One region of the Bacillus sp. SRL543 genome, then DNA from elsewhere that is predicted to be linked to it. Evidence: riboswitches for the same ligand, from Rfam matches in the RefSeq annotation. Region 1 holds a riboswitch; the other holds the start of a gene.
The links. Region 1 has a riboswitch for FMN ahead of AC4E8B_RS16730 (ECF transporter S component). Riboswitches for the same ligand answer to the same signal wherever they lie in the genome.
Positions count from the first base shown of each region.

Region 2: it holds a riboswitch for FMN, as region 1 does, so the genes downstream of both, ribD (bifunctional diaminohydroxyphosphoribosylaminopyrimidine deaminase/5-amino-6-(5-phosphoribosylamino)uracil reductase RibD) here and AC4E8B_RS16730 (ECF transporter S component) in region 1, are expected to answer to the same signal.

Region 1 covers NZ_OZ481794.1:3,262,866-3,267,278, forward strand. Annotated here, with positions in the region: gene AC4E8B_RS16720 (YpbB family protein) at 1-526, opposite strand, end outside; gene AC4E8B_RS16725 (ferredoxin) at 837-1,085, shown strand; gene AC4E8B_RS16730 (ECF transporter S component) at 1,321-1,905, opposite strand; FMN riboswitch at 2,077-2,215, opposite strand; gene AC4E8B_RS16735 (type 1 glutamine amidotransferase domain-containing protein) at 2,389-2,913, opposite strand; gene AC4E8B_RS16740 (MerR family transcriptional regulator) at 3,106-3,615, shown strand; T-box leader at 3,862-4,082, shown strand; gene AC4E8B_RS16745 (sodium-dependent transporter) at 4,235-4,413, shown strand, end outside.
Region 2 covers NZ_OZ481794.1:3,031,072-3,035,484, forward strand. Annotated here, with positions in the region: gene AC4E8B_RS15490 (bifunctional 3,4-dihydroxy-2-butanone-4-phosphate synthase/GTP cyclohydrolase II) at 1-268, opposite strand, end outside; gene ribE (riboflavin synthase) at 366-1,016, opposite strand; gene ribD (bifunctional diaminohydroxyphosphoribosylaminopyrimidine deaminase/5-amino-6-(5-phosphoribosylamino)uracil reductase RibD) at 997-2,112, opposite strand; FMN riboswitch at 2,253-2,399, opposite strand; gene AC4E8B_RS15505 (EcsC family protein) at 2,561-3,397, shown strand; gene AC4E8B_RS15510 (TlpA disulfide reductase family protein) at 3,401-3,976, opposite strand; gene AC4E8B_RS15515 (four-helix bundle copper-binding protein) at 4,150-4,413, opposite strand, start outside.

The DNA of each region.
Region 1 (4,413 bases):
ATTCCAGCTCACTGTACAGTCCGGCAGCGAGGTCCTGTTTATCCAACTTTGCTTCGCGCAGGGCTTTTTTCAGCCAAATATGGGCGGCCCTTCTTCTTTGTATCGGAATATAATGTGAATTATTATGGTTTAACTGGGAAACCACCTGGACCAGCAGCGACAGCCTTTCCCAAAAAAGAGCAGCCTTGTCATGAAGCTTCCATCCATTCAAGTATGACGGAACAGGGGTCTTCTGCAGCTGCGCACCAAGGGCTGACGCTCCCTCGTCCGTGACCATGTAATGAAGCTGTTCCTTCTGCTGGATCAAGCCTTGCTTTTCCAGATGCTTTATCTGCTCATCAAGGTCCGCCCTCCCCAATAAAGGGCAGGTCTGGAATAAAGCGCCCAGATTGAACAGGTGGGCATCCTGGATTGTCTGCGATGACTTCTTTCCATTCAGCAGATGATAGATCGAGTAGATGGTCCTCTCGCCGTTCAGCTTGTCCAGACAATATAAAATAATCATTTGCAGATAATTAATAGGCATAAAATTCACCTTGCTTGTATATTTTTAGCCTTTTTGCTAATATAACACTTTAATGCGGCAATATATATTACATTTTTAAGCAGCCTGTTCCTTTATATTATTTTAACATGTTTATAAAAAACCCGGCTGTTTTAAAACATGCAAACAGGGTATAAAATGTTGCAAACCCTTATGTGATAAGCATTCTCAATACATTTTCTATTGAAAAGTAAAGAAAGCACACTTACAATAGGTGTATGAGGAAAGAGTTTCCGCCCGCCAGAACGCGGAAACCGTGACAATATCGGTTAATTGATTGGGAGGTTTTTACATGGCAAAGTATACAATTGTTGACAAAGAAACATGTATTGCATGCGGCGCATGCGGAGCTGCAGCTCCAGATATTTATGACTATGATGATGAAGGCATTGCATTCGTTACACTCGATGAAAACGAAGGCATCGTTGAGATTCCTGATGTTTTAATAGACGATATGATGGATGCGTTTGAAGGCTGCCCGACTGATTCCATCAAAGTTGCGGATGAGCCGTTTGAAGGCGACGCCCTTAAATTTGAATAGCAGACACTAAGAAACAGCCTCCCTTCCGAGGCTGTTTTTCTTATGTTGATCTTATGGTAAATTCTCTCTCGCTGAGCAGACGCCCCTGCATAAGGATGGGGTGGGGTCCTGCAGACCTGCCGCAGGGCCCCACCCCTTCACTGTCTGTATTCCTCAGGATTCAGGCGCTTTTCACTTTTCCTGACAATAAATTTTCACATAAAAAAAACTGCAGTGCAGGCTGCAGTTTTTTTATTTATGCAGCACTGCGGTATGCAGACTGCTTGTTGATCCACGGATTCATTTTGGCGAATAGAAGCATGAAAATCCCGGTGATGATCAGGCCTTTTACGATGTTGAACGGCAGAATGGCTGTTACGACCATTGTGCGCGTTTCTGGTGCTGACATGGCAGGCATGTTCAGGAACAGCGTATAAGCAGGCAGGATGATGTAATAATTCAGGATGCTCATCAGCACTGCCATGATGAAGGTTGAAATGACCAGGGCCGCTGTCATGCCTTTATTCGACCTCAGTTTATTGTAAATATAATAGGTTGGAAGCACGAAGAGGATTCCGGCAGCAAAGTTTGCCAGATGCCCTACCGGTACGCCGGTGGCGCTTCCTGTCATAAAATAATCAAGTACATTTTTGAATAATTCCACAAGTATCCCTGCAGCCGGACCAAAGATCAACGCAGCAATCAATGCAGGTATGTCGCTGAAGTCAATCATTAAGAATTTCGGAAACGGCGGTATTGGGAAATTCAGCAGCATTAAGACGTATGAGATGCTGCTCAGCATTGCAATTGATACCAAAGCTTTAATAGAAAATTTCTTCATGTTGTTCCTCTCTCCTTTTTAGGATCCATCTCACCTAAAGAAGAAAGGTTCGGCAAAAAAAAGCTTGTGCCATTGAATTAAAAATCCCCCAAGCAAAAAGCTTGAGGGAGAATTTACAAAGGCAGGCTTAATAAACGTTCAAAACCTGCATCTTTTGAACGTTTGCAGAACCTCCATCTTCTCCCATCCAGACTGTACTGTCGGCTTTGGAATCTCACCAAATCCTGCCCAATAAAACAGGCTCGCGGGCTTAGAGCTGACTTGCCTCATCACCGCCGGTCGGGAATTTCACCCTGCCCCGAAGATAGACCGTATTAAATTATTTTAGAACCCACTTGGAATTCTGAATTCATTATACTGAAAAAAAACCTCTTTGTGAAGAAAATTGCTCTAACTTTCTGCCGAAGCCACCTAAGTTCCTAATCAGCCCGGCAGCACATAAACCGTCCGGATAGGCATGGAGTTTGATGGATTTGCACAAAACTATTTCTTTTCGAGAGCCCGGATAAACTCCCGCATATAATCAGGAAGGTCTGGCGGCCTCCTGCTCGATACGATATGCCCGTCAGTTACAGCAGGCTCATCAACCCAGATTGCTCCCGCGTTCTCCATATCATCCTTTATTCCCGGGGTGCTGGTGACTGTGCGGCCTTCCAGGATCTTTGCGGATATGAGCACCCAGCCTGCATGGCATATCTGCCCGATCGGTTTCTTTGCTTCATCCATTTTCCTGATTAGTGAAATAACTTCCGGGAACCTCCGGATTTTATCTGGCGCCCATCCGCCCGGCACCAGGATGGCATCATAGCTGTCAGCGGAAATTTCTGAGTAGGCGTAATCTGATGCTGCCTGGACACCATATTTCCCCAGATATATTTCATTCGCTGTTTCACCTGCCAGTTCTACAACTGCACCTTCTTCCCTGAGCCGCAGAATGGGATACCAAAGCTCCAGGTCTTCAAACTCATGGTGTACAAGGCTGATTATTTTTTTGCCTTCCAGTCTCATAAAATCAACACTCCTTTTTCTTGGCTACAGCCATTCTACCCCTTATCTGCCTGCATGTCTCCCCTCCAGCCCTGATGCTGCCGGCAGATTTATGGGGTTCCTGGCTTCTTTTGCCGAATCCCAACTTGTTTTGTCACGGCGGGAGGAATGTCTGCTTTTTTGCAGTATTTGTAAGAAAAAGGAGTGATGAAAATGAATACGAATAAAGCGGCCAGCTCTTTGGGAGTATCGCCGAGCACGATCCAGCGCTGGGTTAAGCAGTTCGGACTCGAAGTCGGAAGGAATGAACTTGGCCACTACCACTTTGGGGATGATCAATTAGAGATCCTGAGAGATATACAATCTCAGATCCAGAACGGTGCCCTTGTCCAGGAAGTGAAGCTTTCGGTCCAAAAAAACCCGGAAATGACACACCAAACCGAGGATTACACTTCTCAAATTACGGAATTGGCCGAAAAGGTCAGCATCCTCGACAACCGGCTTGACTCTAAAGCAGATGACGTTGTTTCCTATCAGCTGCTGCAGCACCGCCGCGAGATTGAGGACCTGAAAACCCAGCTTCTGCAGATGGCTGAGAAGATAGAGCGCCTCGAAGCATCACAAAAAGCCGCTGCGGCTGATCAGCCTCCCGTTTTTGACCACCCTTCGATCAAAAGAAGCTGGAAGAAAAAGAACATTATCAGTCTGCTATTCGGTTTTTGAGCACGCCAGGCGGGCGGTGCTTTTTTTATTGTCTGGAAAAAGAACTTATCTCATTCAGCGGGCTCCCAGATATGTCACTCAGCTGCAAAGATGCAGCAGGCATGGCGCTCTTAGTCCGCGTTCCTCTGCCCAGCAAAGCTTTTCCGCATTTCAATATGTTCAGCTCCGGCGGCTGGGCCAGCTCCGCATTTCTTTTTTAAAAAAATCTTTTTATTTCTCCTGACCTGTGGTAATATTGTAAAAAAATATTGGGCATTGAAAAGGTATAGTAATGTATTTCTCCCTGTTTTAGAGAGCCGGTGGCAGGTGAAAACCGGTACAAAGAAATGGCATGAAGTTCCCCTTGGAGCATTTTCCGTGAACTCTTGGATAAGAAAGCGGAAAACGGTAGTGTATACCGTTATCAAACAAAGTGGTGAAGATGTTTTCACAAAAATGGGTGGTACCGCGATATAATCGTCCCTGCTGTTAAGCAGGGGCGTTTTTTATTTTCTGTGCCTGGTGTTTTCTTCACAATGAGGGTGGTACCGCGAATTTTTTTCGTCCCTGCATGAATTCATGCAGGGATTTTTATTTGTTTCAGTGCCCGCTGAATTAATGTCTTTAGGAGAGTGATATTATGGAAAAACAAAAATGGGGGACAAAAATCGGGTTCATCCTGTCTGCTGCCGGCTCCGCGATCGGCCTCGGCGCTATCTGGAAATTCCCGTATATGACAGGTATAGGCGGAGGCGGCGCATTTTTCCTTGTTTTTATTCTGTTCACTTTATTCATTGGCCTGCCCATCCTGCTTGCCGA
Region 2 (4,413 bases), 230 kb from region 1:
AATCGACACTGACAGTGAAAGCTGTTCTATGGCTGTCTGTATTGATATCAACCATGGGATGAAGGTTAAGCCTCTCTGCAAGCTCCTCTGTAACAGGCATGCATATCAGCCCCCGCCCTTCCTTTGCCATGAAGTTGACGGTTTCCGGTCCGGCAAACTCTGCAAGGGCTATAAGATCGCCTTCATTCTCCCTGTCTTCATCATCACTTACAATCACAGGCCGGCCTTTCTTTAGCTCTGCTATAGCATCTTCGATTGTATTGAACATGGTTACAGCTCTCCTTTGGTTAAGGGTCTGTTTTTCCCCATTCACTCCTGGCGAAAGACATTCCTTCTTTTATTGCTAAAGCTTGGTTCTCAGGCTGTCACAAAAAGCCGTTTTCCCTAAGAAGAGCCTCCGAAACAGTCTGCTTTTCCGGCTTGGAGGCAGCTTTATTCATAAAGCTGTAAATATATTTTCCAAGCATATCAAACTCAAGGTTCACACTTTCCCCTGCTTCCTTCCCTCCCAGGATGGTATGGCATGCAGTATGCGGAATAAGGGAAACTGTCAGGGAAGAAGCTCCCGCTTCAAAAATTGTCAGCGAAACACCATCTACAGCAATGGAACCTTTATCCACCAGCAAATGGGACCATTCCTCCGGCACTTCGATTTCATAATAGATGGCATTTTCTTCATGGCTTTTTCTAAGGATCCTGCCTCTGGCATCTATATGCCCTGATACGAGATGGCCCCCAAAGCGGCCGCCGGCTTTCATGGCTCTTTCAAGGTTTACAGGGCTATTGCGCTTCAGTTCGGCAAGGCTGGTAGAATGGTATGTTTCCGGCATAACATCAGCGCTGAATTTTCTCGCGGTAAAATCAGTGACTGTCAGGCAAACGCCATTTACGGCAATGCTGTCGCCAATTCCCGCATCTTCAAGTATCAGTCCGGCCGATATGGTGAGCTTTAAAGTTTTCCCCTGGTGGACAATCTGTTCGACCCTGCCGACTTCCTCAATTAATCCTGTGAACATGATGGCCCTCCTCTCGCTGCGGCACCGCAGTAATTTTCAGGTCCGGACCGATGCGTTCGGCCGATTTAAATGCCAAGGGAATGGATTGATCCATTGAAGAGATCCCTTTTCCCCCTACAAACGGGACAGCTTCCCTCCCGCCGATTATTTTGGGGGCAGCATACAGAATGATTTGCTGGAATAGCTCCTCCTTAATGAAAGAAGCATGGATTTCAGACCCGCCTTCAACAAAGACAGAGAGAATCTGCCTTTTTCCCAATTCCTCGAGCACCTGGCTTGCTGGCACCTCTTCCTCGGGAAGATGTACAAGCTCCGTGCCCAAAGCTTTAATTTTCTCAGCCTTGCTTTTGTTATATCCGCTGCCGGTAAAAATGATGACCGGAGCTTTTTGATCATGCAGGATAGCTGCATCATCAGGGATCCTTAATGCAGAATCCAATATTACTCTTATAGGGTTTTTTCCGCCTCGGGGCAGTCTGGCGGTAAGCTGGGGGTTATCATGGATGACTGTGTTTACGCCCGTCAATATTGCGTCATGTTCATGTCTTAACCGGTGTACATCTTCCCTGGATTCTGGAGAGGTAATCCATTGGCTGTCACCAGTGTTTGCTGCTGTTTTGCCGTCGAATGACGCGGCGGCCTTTATAGTTACATATGGTCTGCTGGTTCTCATGAAATGAAAGAATGGGGCATTTATCTCTTCAGCCTCTTCCCTCCTGATCCCTATTGCCACTTCTATCCCAGCGTCTTTAAGCTTGCTGATCCCGCGTCCGGCAACAACAGGGTTGGGATCTTTCGCGGCAATGACCACCCTTTTGATCCCTGATTCAATGATCAGATCTGCGCAGGGAGGCGTCTTTCCGTGGTGGCTGCATGGTTCAAGCGTGACGTAAATATCTGCTCCCCTGGCAAAATCACCCGCCATAGTGATGGCATGTACTTCAGCATGCGGGGTTCCTGCCTTTAAGTGCGCTCCCATCCCGGCTATCTGTCCATCCTTGACGACGACGGCGCCGACACATGGATTCGGACTGGTTTGCCCGATTGTTTTTCTGGCCAGGGACAGGGCCAGATCCATATAGTCTTCATCTGTCATATGTACACCCTCTTTTCCTATAGTTCCATTTTTTCTCTCCAGAAAAAACAGCAGGCCCCGTACAGAAATCAGTACGGGGCCAAATCAGACATGACGAAATAAGCGTTCGAAACACAGTGTTAAAAACGCGGTTTACACATCCATTCCTTCTCCCATCCAGACTTTAACTGTCGGCTTTGGAATTTCACCAAATCCACCGCCTTCACTATGCGTGAAGCCGGGTCACGGACTTAGAGGCATGCCTCATCACCGCCGGCTGGGATTTTCACCCGACCCCGAAGGAATATTATACTTATAATATTAAAGGCATCTTATCATGAATTTTCTCTTCCGACAATTCAGAGAGCTTATGAGCAGTATATTTAAATCAAAATAGTGCTTTTGAACGTGAAACCTTTATATGGTGATATACGTATAAAGATCATTACAAGCAGAAAGGAATTTAACTATGCAGGAGACGAAACAACAGCTGCAGTCCGAACTGCAGAAATGCCGCGAATGGGAAGAAGATCAGAGCGGTCTCTGGTTTTGGGAAAAAATCGGCAGGCTTCCATTTAAAATGCTGGACAAGCTGACGCCGGCATTCATTCAGAAAAAAATGGGAGTTATGCTTGATGAACTCGGCAGCTATATTCAGACGGGCGGCAGCTATTTAAGCACTTCCAATTCTATTAAATCTTATTACCCGGGGCGAAATGTGAATACTCTGGAGGATACAGGAACATTGTCCATCAAAGAGATGGATGCGGCAGCAGAGAAGCTGACAGGGAGCAGGAAGAAGCTTGCCGCCATACAGGGGGCAGGCACAGGGTTTGGAGGATTATTTACTTTAAGTCTGGATATCCCGGTCCTTCTCGGAATGCAGCTTAAAACGCTACAGGATATTGCCATCTGCTACGGCTATGATCCAAAAAGCAAGAAAGAGCGCCTGTTCATCGTGAAGGCGCTGCAGTTTGTTTCCGCCGATATCGTTGGCAAGCAGGCCATACTCAGGCAGCTTTCTGACATCGATTCTCCGGAAGAAGACGTTCAGCGTGAAATCGCATCAGAAATTCAGGGGTGGCGTGAGGTTGTCTTTGCCTATCGTGATCAGTTTGGCTGGAAGAAGCTTTTTCAGATGGTGCCGATTGCAGGGCTGATCTTTGGGGCATTCATCAACCGCTCAGCAGTAGGTGATATCGGGGAAGCGGGAATGATGCTTTACAGGAAACGGAAGATTAAGGAGCGCCTGGAGGCAGCAGCGCCAGATATTTTGCCGCCAGGAACGGAAGAAAGGCTTCCATGAACATCATGGAAGCCTTTTGCTTTCTTTCTTAATAAAATCCTTATCCACGGCACCCATTACCCTGCTTCTGATGATTCCGTCAGAGTCAATAAAGAAGCTGGTCGGGTAGGCCATAATCTCATACTCGCCCATCACTTGCCCTTTTGCATCAAGCGGGATGGGAAAAGTAAGGCCGTTCTCTTTTACGAAAGCCAATTCGTCGCCTTTGTTTTTTTCGATAAATGTCATGTTGACGGCCAATATTTCAAAATCCCCGATTGCTTTTTCTTCATAAAGCTCCTGCATATCCGGCATCTCGGCCTTGCAGGGCGGGCACCAGCTTGCCCAGAAATTAAGGAAGACTTTTTTGCCTTTATAATCACTGAGGCTCACTGCTTTTCCCTCTATGTCAGTCAGGGTGAAATCCGGTGCTTTGTTGCCCGGTTCAATCCCCACTGCTATTTCCTCCGGATTTTCCAGCTTTTCATATTTTTCCGCGGGCAGCACTTTGTTTACGACCCCTTTATCCTTCAGGACCGTTCTATCAATGATAAACAAAGCCAGCACAATAATGCCTGCAACAAGAAGAAACTTTTTCATAGCGCACCTCGGGCTTTTATTAGCAATCTTATAGAAACTTTGCCTGCATAAGCGGCAAAAGCTAATATTCTTGCTAGAACACCATTTTATTATGCTATGGAAGCTAAGTAAACAGCCTGCATAAAAAAACCGGCACCACCGGCCGGATTGTACTCGTTTATTTCAGTGTTATTTCAAGCAGCAAGCTTTCTGCATTCTTCCGCACACATATAGCATTTTTCTGCACAATTCCTGCAATGAGCTTGTTCAAACTGCTTGCATTCTTCGGCACATTGATCCACTATCCTTGAACAGAGCAGAGTATACTTTTTTATAAAATCGCTGTCTGACTCAAGCGCCTTGATTGTCTGTGCGCAAATATCAGCACTTTCCCTATAGAGCCGGAGTGCGGCAGACCTCTGCCCGGCATCTGCTTCTTCCAGGGTTTTCCGAAAAGA